3 regions of the Fictibacillus sp. 5RED26 genome follow, and region 2 is predicted to be linked to each of the others. Evidence: riboswitches for the same ligand, from Rfam matches in the RefSeq annotation. Region 2 holds a riboswitch; each other region holds the start of a gene.
The links. A riboswitch is a leader RNA that binds a small molecule or an ion and turns the genes downstream of it on or off. The one in region 2 is predicted to bind S-adenosylmethionine.
Positions count from the first base shown of each region.

Region 1: it holds a riboswitch for S-adenosylmethionine, as region 2 does, so the genes downstream of both, IHV10_RS01585 (PLP-dependent aspartate aminotransferase family protein) here and IHV10_RS22450 (methionine ABC transporter ATP-binding protein) in region 2, are expected to answer to the same signal.
Region 3: it holds a riboswitch for S-adenosylmethionine, as region 2 does, so the genes downstream of both, IHV10_RS22775 (YezD family protein) here and IHV10_RS22450 (methionine ABC transporter ATP-binding protein) in region 2, are expected to answer to the same signal.

Region 1 covers NZ_JACZDU010000001.1:293,465-299,901, reverse strand. Annotated here, with positions in the region: gene IHV10_RS01585 (PLP-dependent aspartate aminotransferase family protein) at 1-1,434, opposite strand, end outside; SAM riboswitch class I at 1,619-1,734, opposite strand; gene IHV10_RS01580 (hypothetical protein) at 1,911-3,020, opposite strand; gene IHV10_RS01575 (nitroreductase family protein) at 3,260-3,907, opposite strand; gene IHV10_RS01570 (hypothetical protein) at 3,997-4,218, opposite strand; gene IHV10_RS01565 (hypothetical protein) at 4,304-4,825, opposite strand; gene IHV10_RS01560 (general stress protein) at 4,933-5,364, opposite strand; gene corA (magnesium/cobalt transporter CorA) at 5,429-6,382, opposite strand.
Region 2 covers NZ_JACZDU010000016.1:4,270-10,706, reverse strand. Annotated here, with positions in the region: gene serS (serine--tRNA ligase) at 1-386, shown strand, start outside; tRNA gene IHV10_RS22455 (tRNA-Ser) at 721-813, shown strand; SAM riboswitch class I at 1,045-1,150, shown strand; gene IHV10_RS22450 (methionine ABC transporter ATP-binding protein) at 1,219-2,232, shown strand; gene IHV10_RS22445 (methionine ABC transporter permease) at 2,288-2,887, shown strand; gene IHV10_RS22440 (MetQ/NlpA family ABC transporter substrate-binding protein) at 3,212-4,027, shown strand; gene IHV10_RS22435 (deoxynucleoside kinase) at 4,078-4,746, opposite strand; gene IHV10_RS22430 (deoxynucleoside kinase) at 4,743-5,384, opposite strand; gene IHV10_RS22425 (isochorismatase family cysteine hydrolase) at 5,501-6,115, opposite strand; gene tadA (tRNA adenosine(34) deaminase TadA) at 6,266-6,437, shown strand, end outside.
Region 3 covers NZ_JACZDU010000001.1:1,437,162-1,443,598, reverse strand. Annotated here, with positions in the region: gene IHV10_RS07495 (sulfite exporter TauE/SafE family protein) at 17-916, opposite strand; SAM riboswitch class I at 1,130-1,234, shown strand; gene IHV10_RS22775 (YezD family protein) at 1,534-1,677, shown strand; gene IHV10_RS07485 (phosphoadenylyl-sulfate reductase) at 1,773-2,480, shown strand; gene sat (sulfate adenylyltransferase) at 2,507-3,697, shown strand; gene cysC (adenylyl-sulfate kinase) at 3,663-4,262, shown strand; gene IHV10_RS07470 (nitrite/sulfite reductase) at 4,287-5,915, shown strand; gene IHV10_RS07465 (DUF3906 family protein) at 5,930-6,151, shown strand; gene cobA (uroporphyrinogen-III C-methyltransferase) at 6,164-6,437, shown strand, end outside.

The sequences.
Region 1 (6,437 bases), on a different contig from region 2:
ATTGGAACTGAGTCCCACGATCGCTAGCGTCTTAGGTCGTTGAATTTCCTGTCCATTCTCAACTGCTCTATAAAGTGATGATTGCAATGCCCAACGAATGACACCTTCGTCATTAATCGTGATTTCTGTTTTATCCGCTCCGATTCCTGTAGCCGTTTGTATCGCACGATCAAGATCATTCGTAAGATCTTTTACGGATTCAAGTCCGATCGACAACCGAATTAGTTCTTCTGTTACGCCTGTTGCTACTAATTCGTCTCCGCTCAGCTGTTGATGAGTGGTAGAAGCAGGGTGGATAATCAATGATTTTGCATCACCAACATTTGCAACATGTGACCATAATGAGATGTTGTTAATGACCTTACGTCCTGCATCACGCCCGCCTTTAATTCCAAAGTTTACGATCGAACCAAAACCGTTGCTTAAATATTTTTTCGCAAGCTCATGACTTCTGTGCGAAGAAAGACCAGGATATGAAACCCAATCTACTGCTGGATGTTTTTCCAGATGCTCCGCTACTTCTTGTGCGTTCTTCGCATGTTTTTCTACTCGTAGATGCAGTGTTTCTAAACCTTGTAGAAGGAGAAATGCATTGTGTGGACTTAAACAAGCTCCGAAATCTCGTAAAAGCTGAACGCGTAATTTAGTCGCGAAAGCCAATGTTCCAAAATCATTCGCGTATCTTAATCCGTTATAGCTGTTATCTGGCTCAGTGAATCCTGGGTATTTATCTGAATTCCAATTAAAGCGTCCTCCATCCACTACAACACCGCCAATTGCGGTTCCATGTCCGCCGATCCATTTTGTAGCTGAGTGGATTACGATGTCCGCTCCAAAGCTTATTGGCTTTGTGACATATGGTGTTGCAAATGTATTATCGATAATTAGAGGTACATCGTTTTCATGCGCAATATCTGCCACTGCCTCAATATCTAATACGTTAAGACTGGGGTTCCCGATCGTTTCAGCAAAAAATGCTTTCGTGTTTGGAGTAACCGCGTTTCGGAAGTTCTCTGGATCCTCTGCATCAACAAACTTTACGTTGATTCCGTATTTCGGAAGAGTAGTAGAAAATAGGTTGTAAGTACCTCCGTATAGATTCGTAGCTGCAATAATTTCGTCTCCTGCGTGTGCGATGTTTAAGATGGCAAGCGCGATAGCTGACATACCAGAAGAAGTAGCTACAGCTGCAACACCATCTTCTAGAAGTGCAACTCTTTTCTCAAAAACATCAACAGTTGGATTTCCGATTCGGCTGTAGATGTTTCCTGGCTCATCAAGCGCGAAAAGGCTTTGCGCATGGTCTGTATCAGAAAAAACATAGGAAGTAGTTTGATAGACAGGTACCGCTCGTGATCCTGTCGTTGGGTCAGGCGCTTGGCCCCCATGTAATAGCAATGTTTCAATATCGTATCCGTCAAAAGATTTTGTCATTATAATCGCTCCTTCTCATTATTCAAATAAAATCTATAGGAAAACTAGGGATAAAGATTAATGCTTTTCCCTTTTGCTATATTCAATTTTTAAAATGAAATAAGTGACTAAGTGATGTTTGTGCTTGAAGTATGATAAGGGGAAAAAGAAAAACCCCCTTCCTAAGAAGAGGGTTTTGGTCCTCCTCTTATCTTTCAGATCAAAAAAGATCTGTAGGAATTGGCACCTTTCCAAACCAAATGTGGTTTGTTGGTTGCCGGGCTTCATCGGGCCTAGTCCCTCCGCCTCTCTGGATAAGAGATATTCAAATTATGTTTAACACATTAACGTGCTGATGTTTACTTTGTTCTTGAATAGGATTATAGAGTAAGATGTTTTAGAAAGTCAACCGTTTTTTGAAAAATCATAAAAGTTATACAAATGAATGAGTGTTCAACTGTCAGCTTTGAATTAAGATTATGCCCATGCTATGCCGGTTATGCTAACTTTGTTCCACTTTTTTCATCAAACCATTGAAACTCTTCGATTTTTTTTACAAGTTCCGCTATTCGATTGGCAATGGCTTCTCTTTCTCCGTAACGAATTTTCTGTTCGGACGATAATTCATCAATCTGAAGTAGTTGCCAATGAGTTACAGTTAGATCCGTAAGTTGAATAAACTCTTCTTGTTTCACTCGACGCTTTACATCTAGATCTCCGTTAGAATAACCTTCTAAAAATCCGTCAGCTATTCTTTTCAAACGGTCTTCAAAGCGATCAAATTCATGTCGTGCATAACGCGGTGCATTAAAAAATGTTGGAAACAACGTTCGATAATTATTAAGAAAATTCCCAGCAAGCGAATCTCCGCTATATAAGATTGGTACAGGATCAATCAAACAGACAGTGCCATCTGAATGCAGCAATATATTCTCTGGAGATGTATCTTGATTAGTAAGTACAACCGTATGATCCGTAATCTCTCTATCCTCCATGCAAGCATGTAGGTCTACTAAAGCTGATGAAGAAATGGCCCCCTCATACGTTTCTATAAATTTCTTGAAATCATCTATGTATTCATTGTTTTCTTCTTTCATAGATTCTGAAACATCTGATTGAAATTTGCCTGCAATATGTTTACCGTTCCATGAGAGATAACCAAACCCTTTTAAGCCATGATGTGCAGTATTCATCTTGCGAAAGAACTCACCAACTTCCGCTCCAATATGAAACGCTTCTACAACCGTTAGTTGATCTAGCTTGATTGCTTTCCCCGCATAAGATTCCACGGTAAACGTTCTGCCTTTTTCTACATGATAATTGAAAAAGGCAGGGCAGATTCCTGGTTTAACTTGGTTTGCTAGCTCATAGTATGCTCTAGTCGCTGCATATTCTGAGTGCATGGCTTCTTCATCAAACTCAACGTTCTTTCCATACGCCTCTGTTTTCGGAAAACGAACAACCACAGCATCTCCAGTGCGTAGCTGAACAAGATAAGCAAGATGCCAAGCCCCTTCACCTAAATACTGAACCTGAGTCGGATCTTTAAGTTCCTCTAATCCACTTTTTTGCAGTGCATAATCAATCAAGTCAAATGTCTCTTTCATAAGAAGTTCCTCTTTCTATAATTGAAAATACGTTACATGAAACATATATTCGGTATATGTCGAAAAAAATCCTTTTTTCTTAAGATTAATTGTAGGTCTGAAGTCTTATAGAGGGGTATGAGAGGGGTTCAAGGGGGCATTTCAAAGCGGTGATTCTTGCACTTTTCATATGGCGCTCGTCCAGTGTGCTTGTCAGCCGCTGGACGAGCTTTTTAAGAATTTTACAGAACCAATTGTCATCAATCTACATATGTGACGATTTCTTCTACAGCTTTTCTTGCGAGTTTTTTCGGTTGATCTTGTGGATGTCCAAGTGAAATAACCATGTTGATCTGTTTCTTAGACGGAATTTCTAAAAAGTCTCGAATCGCATCTTGCGCAAGCAATACGGGACCAGTCATCGGGCAAGTCCCTAGTCCGCGCGCATGGGCTGCGAGCATCAAGTTTTGAATCGCCAAGCAGCTGCTCTTGATTCCTTCTTCTTCCCAGACTGATTCTTCGGCAAGTTCGATCGGATCAAATATTTTTTCACGAAACTTAGATTCGTAAGGAGTGGCTAAACAGATAATCAGCACAGGTGCTCCAGAGAACGCCGTTGCATAAGGGCCGAAAGAGCGCGTCAGCAATTTCGCTTCCTTCGTTTTGCCGTTCTCTTCAGCTCTTGCAGCCAATTTATGAATAGCATCCCACGTCATCTCTTCAATTTTCTTTACTTTATCTTTGTTTCGGATCACGATAAATTCCCACGTTTGTGAGTTCGTGTCGCTCGGCGCATAGCGGGCACAATCCATGATTTCATGAATGTCTACTTCAGCAACTGCTTCATCCGTAAACTTTCGGACACTTCTTCTGCCGTGCACGATTTCTTTAAAATCTTCGTATTTCATGATTGTCTCCTCTGGCACATGTATTAGATATTCTAAATGTATTATACAAAAGATTGGAACTCTCTACAAAATACGTAAAAAAACAGTGCCTATTTTGCACTGTTCTCTGGTTCAATTTCTTTTTTAGTTTTTATTCTTAATCCGATTAAAATGAGTGAAGCTCCTAATAATACACTTACAATATGGATAGGATCCATATTAAGTGACTCTTTTTGAACATTTAACTTCTCAACATACATTCCTAGCAGATAGGTACTGATCAGAACGATTAACCCGGCGGTAATTAAACCTGCTTTCACATATGGCTTCATGGTAAAACCACCTTTTCCCTTTTACATTTAACATATTCTTAGGAAAAGATAGAATACCTTTATTCTTTAAAACAAATTTGCATAACTAATTAGCTTTTGCAAGATTCATACGCTCTTCAACAAACGAACGCACTTCATCCTCAGCTTTTTTCTTGATTACAAATTCTACATATCTTTCACCCGTATGAAAGCGAACTAAACCCCAGCTTGGATACCCTGGGTTTTCAGCTTGAAGTCCCGTGATCCAATCCACTGAATCAATCTGATTCCAATCATAAAATTTTGTTGCCGATACAACGCCTTTCTTGCCGATTGCACCGCGCCATATTTGAGTAAAATAAAGCAGTGTTAGGAACACCAGTAAACAAATCATTAAAACATTAACAGGCATCGAAAGTTTCAACAGACCGAATCCTTGTGTGATGATGACCACAATCATAATCTCATGCGTCCAAAAGTTTTTCTGTGTATACTCTCCACTATAAGAAAGTCCATAGACCGGAACAGCTCTTTTTTTGTCTATCACATTTTTCAAAAGGTAATAAACGGCTGCAATGATTCCTATCACGATTAAGATTCCAAAAAACACATTTAAGAAGAGCTCCATGTTTTATCACCCCACATATCTTATATATATAAATACGATTATGTACTGGAAAAAGTTTCAAAACAATAAAAAAGACACCTTCTGAAGGTGCCCTTTAAATCGTGGTTTTATTTTCGTTCAACCATAACTAAGATCTTACCATCTTGTAAATCTTGCATATAACTTTCCGCATCACTTTCCGCAACGTCCATGTTTTGAAGAATTTCCTTCATATCCGCTTCATCATGATCAAACATGGAAGCAAAAGGTCCAGCTGCAAGAAGTGGTCCGATACCTGGTACTCCGAGGCCAGGGACTGCAATCCCTCCGCCAATACCGGTTAGAAAACCAGCAATCGTACCATATGTTGCACTATCTGCATCATCTTCAGTAATTTTTCTTTCGTTTACATGTGTTTCATCGGCAACATGATCAACCATCTCATCATCTTTCGCAACGATTGAAATATCAGATGGATGATATCCTTTTTCGACGAGAGCTTTGATTGCGCCAACCGCTTCTTCTTCTTTTAAATATGTACCGATAATATCTTTTTTCATTTGGTTTCCCTCCAAACGGTTCTTTACAAGTAGGTTCCCCTGTTAAGCATTTTTTAAACGAAACTCAATCCTGCTCGAACCAACCTTTTTTCTTAAACCAAATGGACATAATTGCCCCTAATAAGACCATGAAACCTAGTACATAGAAGTAGCCATTCTTTGTTTGCAGCTCTGGCATGTTTACAAAGTTCATTCCATACAGACCTGCAATGAATGTTAACGGCATGAAAATAGTTGTGATTACAGTTAATGTTTTCATAATATTATTCATACGGTAAGAGTTAAGAGAGATGTAATTATCACGTATATCTGATGTCATCTCTCTGGCTGATGTCATCATATCTGTCAAACGCAATAGATGATCGTATATATCATGAAAATAGGATCTTTCATCCGCATCTAAACCTACTCGTTTTGACTCGAGCATACGATACAGCAACTCACGCATAGGTACAACTGTTTTTCTTAATGTTAAGAGATCTCCTCTTATATCAAAGATCTGGTTAATGATTTTAGGTGCTTCGTCATCTTCATTGCTTTCAATAGAAATTACTCGTTCTTCTAATTCATGCATGATAGGAAAATACATATCTACCAGTTTATCCATAAGCTTGTGAACGAGTTCATTTTTTCCTAGTTCAGGCGGAACACTCTCTAGTCTACTTAAATAATCCCACACAAAATCAATCTCTGGTACGTTTGTTTTATGAAAAGTGACAACACAGTTTTTCGTTGTGAAAATATCAACCTCAGTTGCTTCGAGTGTCTTTTTGTCAAGAGCGTGCACCACATAAAACAGGTGATCTTCATAAAATTCAACCTTTGGTCGTTGCAAGGCATTCACACAGTCCTCAACAGCAAGAGGATGGAAGTCAAAAAAAGTGCGCAATAAATTGGTTTCACCTGATGTCGGACAGTCAAAATCCACCCAGAACCAATCAGGCTTCATTTCATTGATTTGTCTAAACGGCGGATTAATGATTACTTTATGATCGATGATAGCGATTGTTCGGACCATGATTACACCTTCTTTCTCTTATTATCATTTCCCTAATTTCTTTAACTTTTATCAG
Region 2 (6,437 bases):
AAGAGCTCGAGAAGCTTACAGGACACGCTGAAAAAGTCCTTCAGCTGCTCAACCTTCCATACCGCGTACTCAGCATGTGTACAGCTGACCTAGGATTCACAGCAGCTAAGAAGTACGATATCGAAGTATACCTTCCAAGCTACGGAGAGTACCGCGAGATTTCTTCTTGCTCCAACTTTGAAGATTTCCAAGCGCGCCGTGCTCAAATTCGCTTCCGTCGCGATGCAAAAGGGAAGCCAGAATTCGTTCACACGCTAAACGGATCTGGACTTGCGATTGGTCGAACAGTAGCTGCTATCTTAGAGAACTACCAACAAGAAGATGGCACTGTAGTCATTCCAGAAGTTCTCCGTCCTTATATGGGCAACAAAGAAGTAATTAAGTAAAAAGTGAAAGAAGCTGACTCTTAAAAGGTATCCCAGAGGGACTTTTAGAGTCAGCTTTTATCTATTAATGGGTGTAAAAGCTTCATTATCGGTGGTCCGAACAAGTTTCCAGGTGGTGGGAAGAGTTCTAGCGGTGAAAATTTATGATTCATAGGTGAAAGTCAATGGATCACAGGTGGACAGCACTGTTTTATCGGTGAACGTGTAACAAATATAAGAACACGTACCGTAAAAGCATACCTACAAAAGAAACAAATAAAAAATCAAAAAAAGTTTTTGAAAACCGTTGACACTATATTTATCAGCATGTTATTATAGTTCTTGTCAGTCACACGGAGGTATACCCAAGTCCGGCTGAAGGGATCGGTCTTGAAAACCGACAGGGGTTTAACGACCCGCGGGGGTTCGAATCCCTCTACCTCCTCCATATACATATTCAACCTCATCTGAGTTTATCGGATGAGGTTTTTTGTTGTGTTTTTTCTTTTTAAGAATTGAATCATACACATTCAAAAACACCGATAGAAAACCCTAAAATATTTCAACCATTCATATCAACGAATGTAAGCGCTAACACTTTAAAGTGATAAAATTTAGTATTGACAGAACTTTTAGACAGGGCGTATGATGACAACTATAACTTAATTCAATAATGCAATACTTATTCAGAGAGACCGAGGGATCAGGCCCTATGACGTCCGGCAACCTCCATTAGGAACGGTGCTACTTCCTGCAGAATGATGATTCATTCTGGAAGATAAGTCGATGTTTACTTATTCGCCCTCTTCCATGAAATGAAGAGGGCTTTTTTATATTGTAAGGGGGATGACATATGATCGAGATCAAGGACGTTACGAAATTATATAAAGTAAAAGGCAAAGAGATCGTCGGAGTGAAGAATGTGTCACTGACGATCGACAAAGGTGAGATCTTTGGCATTGTAGGATATAGCGGTGCTGGGAAGAGTTCGTTGCTGCGATGTCTTAATTTATTGGAAAAACCAACATCAGGAGAAATCAAGATCGATGGCATCTCGATTACGAAGCTCGGGAAAAAGGAGTTACGCGAGGAGCGTCTTAAGATCGGTATGATCTTTCAGCACTTTTATTTGATTAGTGCGAAGACCGTTTTTGAGAACATCGCTTTCGCTTTAAAAGCAGCTGGGAAAACGAAAGAGGAGATCACCAGTAAGACCAACGAGCTTTTAAAGATGGTGGGATTGGAGAATCAAAAAGATCAGTACCCTTCTCAGCTGAGTGGGGGGCAGAAACAGCGAGTAGGTATTGCAAGAGCACTTGCCAATGATCCGAAGGTTTTGCTTTGTGATGAAGCTACTTCAGCTCTTGACCCGAACACGACGAAATCGATCCTTTCCTTACTGAAATCCATCAATAAAAAGTTAGGCATTACGATCGTGTTGATCACGCACGAGATGGAAGTCGTAAAAGAGATCTGCCACCGAATGGCGATCATGCAGGATGGAGAAATCATCGAGTCAGGTGACGTGTACAACATTTTTGCTAATCCAGAAAAAGAGCTCACAAAAACGTTCATCAGTTCTGTAATTCAAATGGATCTGCCAGAACCTCTTCTGAAAAATAGAAAAGGAACTGTGATTAAGATACAGTTCAAAGGAGCCATTGCAGAAGAGGCTGTTGTTTCTGAGCTTTTCCAAAACTTTAACGTAAAAGGGAATATCCTTCACGGAAAAATCGAATATATTCAGGAAACACCGCTTGGTATCTTCATTATGGAACTAGTCGGTGAAGAGGCAGAAGTGAAGCGAGCGATCTCATATATTGAGAGTCGTATAGAAAATCTTGAGGTGGTGAAAAAAGTTGCTTGATTCTATTTTGAATATCCTTCCAGATCTGAATAAAGCATTTTTTGAAACGTTATATATGGTCGCTATATCACTTGGTGTTTCATTAATTGTAGGATTACCTCTAGGAATTATACTGTTTGTTACCGACAAAGGATTGTTATTTGAAAATGTGTGGATCAAGCAGATAGCGGGCATTCTTGTGAACTTGATCCGCTCTGTACCATTCATCATTTTATTAGTCGCGTTGTTACCATTAACACAGCTCATTACCGGAACAACCATCGGACCAACTGCAGCCTCAGTTTCTCTATCCGTTGCAGCCATCCCATTCTTTGCGCGGCTCGTAGAAACCTCTTTACGAGAGATTGATAAAGGTGTGATCGAAGCGGCCGTTGCAGTAGGCGCTACGCCATGGATGATCATCCGTGAAGTTCTACTACCAGAAGCGAAGCCAGGAATCGTTCAAGCGATAACAGTAACAGCTATCAGCTTGCTAGGCTATTCAGCCATGGCAGGTATCGTCGGCGGCGGAGGAATCGGAGACTTCGCCATCCGCTTCGGCTACTACCGCTACGACAATACAATCATGCTCACAACCGTAATCCTATTAATCGTAATCGTCCAGCTCATGCAAGTCATCGGAGACGGTGCAGCAAAGGCTGTAAATAAAAGATAAATTTATTTACTAAAGGTAAGACGAGGATAAATTTATCTTTAAAGGTTTAGGTTATAGGTTTAAAAAGACTTCATTGAAAAGTTGATTGGAGTGCAAGATGCGAGACTCCTGGGGGATCAGCGTGCCTTCTACATGAATTAACATCTCGCAAGGCATGCGACGAGGAAGCTCACTTCGGTAGTAATTCTTGTAGACGCAGGAGCAAATCTTAAAATGCATAAGATGGCTCACCGCACGCCCCCCGGAAAGGGAGCATCTGGAACGGAAATCAACCGCTAAAAAAACATCATGTAATAACAAAAATAATTTTTAAAGGGGATCATCATGAAAAAAATCATACTTACACTACTAACAGCACTGCTTGCCTTCGGCTTAGCAGGATGCTCATCTTCATCAGATGCATCAAAAGACAAAGAAGTAACCTTAGGAGCAACAGCAGGACCTTACACCGACATGGTCAACAAAGCCATCAAGCCCTCACTTGAGAAAAAAGGGTATAAAGTAAAAGTCATTGAATTCAGCGATTATATTCAACCAAACATGGCATTATCAAAAGGGGATCTAGATGCTAACCTTTTTCAGCACAAAGTGTACATGGAGAATTTCGCAAAAGAAAAGAACTTAAAGCTTTCAGAAGTTATCATCGTTCCAACAGCACCGATGGGTCTCTATTCTGAGAAATTCAAATCCGTTAAGGACATAAAAGAAGGCAGTACGGTCGCAATACCGAATGATCCTGTTAACTTAGCACGTACGTTGCTCATGCTTGAAGATGCTAAACTGATCACCATTAAAGAGGGAATCAATGAACTGACAGCTTCCGAAAAAGATGTTAAGGATAACCCTAAGAAGCTCGTGTTCAAACCACTAGAAGCCGCACAGCTTCCACGTGCTGTTCAAAGTGCAGATGTTGCAGCTGTGCCTGGTAACTTTGCACTCGCAGCAAAGATGGACTTGTTGGATGCGATCCAATTAGAGAACATGCCCGACACGTACCGTAACCGTGTTGTGGTGAACACGAAAGATGTTGATTCTGCTTTTGCAAAAGATATTAAAAAGGTAGTGGAATCGAAGGAGTTTGAAGAAGTGATCGATAAGGAGTTCGAAGGCTTTGGAAAACCAGAATGGATGAAGAAATAAAATCAAACAAAACCCCGGGCTCATTAGAATGAGAGCCGGGGTTTTTATGTTTATAAGCGAACTTCTCGTTTCGCTTCAATTTTTTGTGCGATCTTTTCTACGATGTGATCGATGGATTCTGGATTGTCTCGAAGATCATAGTCGTTAATATTCACACGGAGCACAGGACAAGAATTAAAAGAAGCGATCCACTTTTCATAACGGTCGTACATCTCTTCCCAGTAGGAAACCGGTGTTTCTTGCTCCATCTTACGTCCGCGTTTTTGAATACGAGCTAAGATATCATCTAGAGAGCCTTCTAAATATATCAAACAATCAGGCTGCGGGAAGTATGGCGTCATGACCATCGCTTCAAACAGATGTGTATACGTCTCGTAATCCACATCAGACATGTTGCCTTTATCAAAGTGCATACGAGCGAATATACCCGTGTCTTCATAAATGGAACGGTCTTGAACAAATCCTCCGCCATAATCGAACATTCTTTTTTGCTCTTTAAAGCGTTCTGCTAAAAAGAAGATCTGCAGGTGGAAGCTCCAGCGCTTAAAATCATGATAAAAGTTTTCTAAGTATGGGTTGTTATCCACTTTCTCCATGGATGTACGAAACTTTAATTTTTCAGCAAGTGCATTTGTAAATGTAGATTTACCCGCACCTACCATACCTGCCACTGTAATGACAGCGTCGTTTGGGATTCCGTATTGTATGAGTTTACTCATCGCGCAACTTCTCCTTTTTTCAGAGTTGCATCGATTAAGGAAAAGATCTTCTCTTTATCCGCTTCATACGCAACAAAATCTAAATCATCTCCGTTAAACGAGAGTACAGGAATCTCCGGGTGCTGCTTTTTAAAGGCAGTCATGAACGTCTCGTAATCTTCAGCTAGCTGTTCTAAGTACGCCGGCTCCATATTTTGCTCGATAAAACGTCCACGCTTACGTACGCGGTCCAGCAACGTATCAAGACTAGCGTTTAAATAGATGATCACGTTCGGTACAGGCATATCCTCAGTAAGGATATCAAAGCACTGCATGTATTTATGAAGATTTCCGTCTTTTAGCGTTCGACCGGCAAAAATACGGTTCTTAAAGATATGATAATCAGAAACGACAGGAATCTGTTTAGATAGATACTGCCCTTGAATCTCTTCAAGCTGTTTATACCTGTTGCAAAGAAAGAACATCTCGGTTTGAAAACTCCACTCATCAATGTTGTCGTAAAATTTTCCGAGAAAAGGATTCTCCTCTACAATCTCTTTCAATAATTGAAAGTTATAGTGCTCAGCAATAGCTTTTGCGAGCGATGTTTTCCCTACGCCAATCGGCCCTTCAACTGCGATAAAGGGGGTTGAACTCATCTTCCTTTTCCTCCCTTATAAATGACAAACGAAAAATTACAGACAAAGAATATTGTAGCATACGTTTGGAAAAGGTGGTGAGATTATCGGTAAAAAGTTAATGGTAAATATGCTATTTAGTACATCATTTTATGTTTGTTTTCTTTTGCCTGATCGATGATCGCTCGTAAATTTAAATCGTTGCTCATGCTGATATCAGCATTTAATGTCTTTTCCATCAATATTAAAGCTCTTTCGTTATCTTCTTCTATATTAGAAGCCGAACAATCAGATGGTGCAAAAAGAGTAAAACCTCTCATATATGCGTCGTTCGCTGTAAAGAGGACACAGATGTTACCTGCTACTCCGCATAGGATTAAAGTTTGTATCCCAAGCTCGTTTAATAAAGTCGATAAAGGTGTAGAGAAGAATCCAGAATGCTTTGGTTTGACGACAAAGAAATCGTCATCGTCAGGCTGTAACTTTTTTACGAATTCACCACCGGATTGTGTGGTGCAATAATCGACGAGCTTGTGCTTATCTGATTGCCATTGTCCAAAGTTATCGTTCACATATATAATCGGAATGTTTTCTTTTTTAGCTCGGTTTTTCAATTCAAGAATTTTATCGGCAATTGGTGCAGAAGTTTTTAACAAGAGCGGCGCCTCAGGAAAATTAAAGTCGTTGATCACGTCAATAATAAGCATAGCGACAGGAACTTTATTGTCCTCGTGTTGATGTGGTTTTTCCATAACGATCTCTCTCTTTCATTTTAGCTTTAATAAAAAATCCTAGTTTCATCTATATAAAGGAAGTGAATTTTAATCTATACAACCATTCCTTTCTTTATTATTAGCAAAACCTCTTGTATAATCTCTTACAACTAAAACTTTGGAGCGAAAATGATGGAGACCTTAGAAAAAGACGAATATTACATGGAGCTTGCTCTAGAAGAAGCCCAAAAAGCAGCAGATATTGGTGAAGTTCCTATTGGTGCCATTTTAGTAATGGACGACCGTATAGTGGCGAGGGCTCATAACTTGCGTGAAGCCGAACAAAGAGCGATCGCTCATG
Region 3 (6,437 bases), on a different contig from region 2:
AATACATAGGTCATTATCAATAGTCAACTGAATTTTTTAAAAATTTCGGATTTTTATTTTCTGGATTGCTTTTTATCGCATAGATTATCCCTACTGCCCAAAACGCAACAAGAACAAAGTAGATTGAGAATAACGTGTTATTTGATACACCAAGAGTATGAAGAAGTGTTCTAGTGTTGGTAATAATAATCAGTCCTCCCACCAATACTCCGAGTATGTGAGAAGGAATGAGACGGACTAACCATGCGGCAATAGGAGCTGCAATCACTCCTCCGAGCATTAATGCCCCTACCCACAGCCATTCTACTTGTTCCCAGCCGAGGGCGATGAAGAATCCAATTGAAGCAGATACAGCTACAGCAAATTCGCTCGTATCTACAGACCCAATCACTTTTCTGGTTTTCATATCCTGTTTTGCCATAAGGACCGGAGTGGTGACCGGGCCCCAGCCTCCTCCACCTGTAGCATCTAAGAAACCTGCTAATAATCCAAGTGGAATAAGTTGTTTCTTCGTAAAGGGTTTACCATTCGCTGTTGCTTTCTTTTCTCCAAGTTTAAACAGAAAACGATATAAGATATAAATCCCAAGGATAATTAGAAAGATAGAGATATATGGCTTTACTAGATCTCCAGGAAGGTTGCTTAAAAAACAAGCACCTACAAATGCTCCGATTGAACCCGGCAGAATTAACCGAGTAACAACTTGACGATCAACGTTTCCGAATTTAATGTGTGAAGCGCCGGATGCGGCAGTGGTTACGACTTCGGCAAGATGTACGGACGCAGATGCAGCCGCAGGAGCAATTCCCGCCACTAAGAGCAATGAAGTAGATGTAACCCCATAAGCCATACCAAGTGAACCATCAATCAACTGTGCAACAAGACCAATTAGAGCCAATACGATTAACTTTTTCATAATCTTCCTCCTCAAAATAAAAAGGCCCTTAACAAGAAGTGTTAAGAGCCTTCGGTTTACCGATCAGCGATACGGATTAAATTTTAGTTAATACTATATGATTCAAAAACATAAAAAGTCAACTGTTTGTTTAAATTTTTTGTAAAAATAGAAAAATGAAAAAATAGGTCTTGATATCCATTTCAGATATGTTATGATTTTATAAAATTTAAACTCTTATCCAGAGTGGTGAAGGGAACTGGCCCGATGAAACCCGGCAACCTGCGATTGTAAGGTGCTAACTCCAGCAGAATGTATTTACATTTTGGAAGATAAGGTAATATGTTTACCTCCACTATCTTTCCGAAATGGGAAGGTTTTTTTGTTTTTTGGCTTTTGTTGCTCTTGAAAGTGGTTGATATCCGTTCCAGGATGCTCGCTTTCCGGGGGGCGTGCGGTGAGCCACCTCGACACTTTGTGTCCTTAGGTGTCTCACCTGTCCCGCTGATCCCCCAGGAGTCTCGCACCTTGCACTCCAATCAACTTTTCAATGAAGCCAAAACATAAATCAACAAAAAACAACAACTTTTTGAAAGAGCCTTTGAAAAGATATGAATGTTAGAAAGGGAGGCAGTGGAGTGGCGAACGAAAATAGTGCAAACGATTTTCTTCCTCAGCTTCAACAAATGCTGAGCAGTATTAAATTTGGATCAATCACTTTGGTCGTTCAAGATGGAAAAGTGATTCAGCTTGAAAAGAACGAGAAGATAAGAATTAAATAATTCGCTGACTAGAAAACTAGAGGCGGTTTTAACGAATGGGCAAAGCCCTAAAAACGTTAAAGCCGCTTTTTTTATGGCGAAAAGGAGGTAGCAGATTGCTAACGTACGAAACATGGGACGAAAATACCCGTGATTTTGATAGTGAAAACCCCACAAAAGGCGCGCTGCATGCTTTGAAGTGGGCTTATGAAACGTATGAAGATGATCTGGTTTATGCGTGCAGCTTCGGAATTGAAGGAAGCGTCTTAGTGGATCTTGTTCATCAAGTAAAGCCCCATGCTCAAATTGTTTTCCTTGATACCCATCTGCATTTTCTAGAAACGTATGAAGTTATTGAAGAAGCGAAGAAAAGATATCCATCTCTTCGCATCAAATTGAAAACACCGACTTTATCTCTTGAAGAACAGGCGAGTAAGCACGGTGAAGAGCTTTGGAAATTAAATCCTAATCAATGCTGCACGATTCGAAAAGTGATTCCTTTAGAAGAAGAACTAAACGGAGTAACAGCCTGGCTTTCAGGTCTACGCCGTGAACAGTCACCTACCCGCCAGAACACGCAATTTGTTAATCGGGACGGGCGATTTAAAAGCATCAAGATTTGTCCGCTCATCCATTGGACGTGGAAGGATATATGGCGATATGCACATAAACATGACTTGCCGTATAACAAACTACACGACAATGGGTATCCAAGTATAGGCTGCGAGCCATGTACACAGGCAGCTGTTAACGCAGACGACCTTCGTGCCGGTCGATGGTCAGGTACAGGAAAACGAGAATGCGGGCTTCACGAGAATAAATAGAGAAATACTAGGAGGAGAGAGACATTATGAGTACGCCACATGGAGGGCAATTAATCACTCGGTTCAAGCCTGAAACACCACATTACAACCTTAAAAAAGAAATTATTCTTGATGCAACTGCACTCAGCGATCTTGAATTGATCGCGATTGGAGCTTATAGTCCTTTAAAAGGATTTTTAAACCAAAAAGATTATCAATCCGTTGTCCACGATATAAGGCTCAGCGATGGAACGGTTTGGAGCTTGCCCATCACGTTACCGGTAGATTCTGATACAGGATCAACACTTATAAGAGGTGAAGAAGTTCGTTTAACATACGATGGTGTAACCTACGGGATTCTTAAAGTAGGTGATGTTTATACTCCTGTTAAACAAATTGAAGCAGAGCGAGTTTATAAGACATCCGACCAAAATCATCCAGGAGTTAAGAAGCTGTTCGAACGACATTCTGTTTATGTAGGTGGCGAGATTACACTTGTTAGACGTATTAAGAAAAATTTGTTCCAAGAGTATCATCTCGATCCGAGTGAAACGAGAAAACGATTTAACGAATTAGGTTGGAGCACCATAGTAGGTTTTCAAACGAGAAATCCCGTTCACCGTGCTCATGAATATATTCAAAAAGCCGCACTTGAAATTGTAGACGGACTCTTCTTAAACCCGCTAGTAGGGGAAACAAAGTCTGATGATATACCAGCTGATGTTCGAATGGAAAGCTATCATGTTCTTCTAAAAAACTATTATCCTATTGACCGCGTGTTTCTTGCTGTATTTCCTGCAGCAATGCGATATGCAGGTCCTCGTGAAGCCATTTTTCATGCGATTGTCAGAAAAAATTACGGCTGCACACACTTTATCGTAGGTCGCGATCATGCTGGAGTAGGAAATTATTACGGAACGTATGAAGCACAAGAGATCTTTTCACAGTTTACAGAAGATGAGATCGGCATCCAAACGTTGTTTTTTGAACATAGCTTTTATTGCAATAAATGCGAAGGTATGGCTTCTTCGAAAACATGTCCACACCCAACGGAAGAACATGTCATCTTATCTGGAACTAAGGTAAGAGAGCTTCTTCGTAATGGAGAACTTCCACCTAGTACGTTCAGCCGAAAAGAAGTAGTAGAGGTATTAATAAATGGACTAAATCGAAATGATGCAAATCATAGAATAGGAGATTCAAATGAGCAAACCGCACAATATCATTTGGCACGATAGTTCAATTTCAAAAGAAGCTAGGCGAAAACAAAACAACCATTCCAGTTTTGTACTTTGGTTTACTGGTCTCTCAGGTTCTGGCAAATCAACTATCGCCAATACGCTCGCAAAAGAACTGTACGAGAGAAACATCCGAAACTATGTATTGGATGGAGATAACATTCGTAATGGATTAAACCGCGATCTTTCATTCTCTGATGAAGATCGAAGTGAAAACATTCGACGCATTTCTGAAGTATCAAAGCTTTTTGTAGATAACGGAACAGTCGTACTTACAGCTTTTATCTCTCCCTTTATACAAGATCGGGAAATGGCGAAAAGAATCGTTTCAGAAGAGGAATTTATAGAAATTTTTGTTTCATGTCCGATTGAAGAATGTGAAAAAAGAGATCCAAAAGGTTTATATAGCAAAGCGAGAAAAGGTGAAATTCCTGACTTTACTGGAATTGATTCACCTTATGAAGAACCGATTTCACCAGATTTCACCATATATACTAACGAACAAAGCGTTTCTGAGATTGTAGAGAGCATCTTAAATCTTCTGGAAAAAAGGAAGCTGATTTAACTAAATAAAAAGGAGAATGAGAGAATGGCATATGAAAAGACATGGGCAGAAAATCCGAAGATTAATAAGACCGAACAAAAAAAGCTCGTAAAAGACGGCTTGAAAATATTTGAAGATATTCCTTATTACGCAGAAAACGGCTTCTCCTCTATCCCAAAAGAAGAATGGGATAGTTTCAAGTGGGCAGGGCTCTATCTGCAGCGTCCTAAAGAAGATGGATATTTTATGATGAGGGTCAATGTTCCATCTGGCATTTTAAATTATGAACAAGTAAAAGCATTGGCTTATATTTGCAAAGATTACGGAAGAGACGTATTCGATATCACGACACGACAGGCCATTCAATTTCACTGGCTGACGATTGAACAGATTCCAGATATCTTTTATCGGTTAGAAGCAGTTGGGTTGTCGAGCGCGGGTGCATGCGGGGACATTACGCGAAACATCATGGGGAACCCAATCGCGGGCATCGATCCACACGAACTCTTCGATACCACTGAAATTGTAAAGGAAGTTTATGAGTTCTTTCAGCATAATGAAGATTTCTCTAATTTGCCGAGAAAATACAAAATGTCCATTAGTTCAAATGTGAACAATAGTGCTCATGCTGAGATCAACTGTGTAGCCTATACTCCAGCTTTTAAGGAAATTGAAGATAAAGAGATTCCTGGCTTTCACATAAAGATCGGCGGCGGTCTTTCATCTAGACCATTCTTAGCACAGCCCCTTGATGTGTTTATTGAACCGCATCAGGTCAAAGAAGTGTCGATCGCAATTACTACGATTTTCCGTGACTACGGTTATCGGGAAAAACGGCACCTTGCACGCCTGAAATTCTTAATGGCAGATTGGGGACCAGATAAATTCAAAGAAAAGTTATTAGAATATACCGGACCGCTTCACTCTAAAGGAAAAGATGCTCTTAAAACTTGGAACGGAGGTTACTTCTATGGCGTTCATCCTCAAAAGCAAGACGGATTAAGTTATATCGGCTTTAACATACCTGTTGGTCGACTTCATGCTGATGAAGTTTTAAAGCTTGCTGAAATTGCTAAGAAATACGGAAACGGTGAAATTCGAACGGTGAATTCTCAAAACTTAATTATTCCAAATGTGAAACACGAAAACGTCGACTTGCTTTTAAAAGAAAGCATTTTCAAACGCATTACTACTCAGCCTCTTTCTTTTATAGGACATTCCGTCTCTTGTACAGGGATCGAGTACTGCAACTTAGCACTCGTTGAAACGAAAGAAAGGATGCGGAAAATTGCTGAGAACCTTGATCAGAAAATAGCACTCGATGTTCCCGTTCGCATTCATATGGTAGGTTGCCCTAACTCTTGCGGACAGCGTCAGATCGCAGATATTGGTCTACAAGGTGTATTGTTAAAAACGAAAGAGAAGAAGATGGTTCAAGCCTTTGAGATCTATGTGGGTGGCACACTTGATGATGGAGGAAAGTTTAATGAAAAGCTTAAAGGAAAGTTTCATGCAGATTCACTTGACAAGGTACTTTTACGATTCCTCACTGTATTTAAAGAAAAGAAACTTCCATCCGAAAGCTTTTTTGATTATATAGACCGTGTCGGGTTGGAACATCTTCAAATAGAACTGGACCGAATCGCAGAAGAGTTAGAAGAAAAAGTCTCATAAAAGGGGGTCAAGCTATGTATTTATACCGTTTTGAAGTGATTTTGAAATCAGAGGTTATTCCTGTTGTGATAGCCGCTTCAACAGATGAACAGGCTTTTCAGTTGGTTGACATCGAGCTCGAAAAGTACTTTTTGAAACAGCCTGAAGTTGATGAGATCTCTCTTTATGAAAAGAAACGAATTCGTACGGGGAACGGCTTTGTGCTCTATGAACGTGAAACGATTTTAAATCCTTAAGGAGTGATGATGATGGGAAAAGTGTATCTTGTCGGAGCTGGTCCGGGAGATCCAGGGTTGATAACCGTAAAAGGTCTGCGTTGTATTCAGGAAGCGGATGTCATTTTATATGATCGATTAGTGAACAAAGAATTGCTCTCTTATGCAAAACCTGATTGCGATTTAATTTATTGCGGTAAACTGCCAAACTACCATTTCATGAAGCAAGAGACGATCAACAGTTTCTTAGTTAAACACGCTCAGAAAGGAAAAGTAGTAACTCGCCTAAAAGGTGGCGACCCCTTCG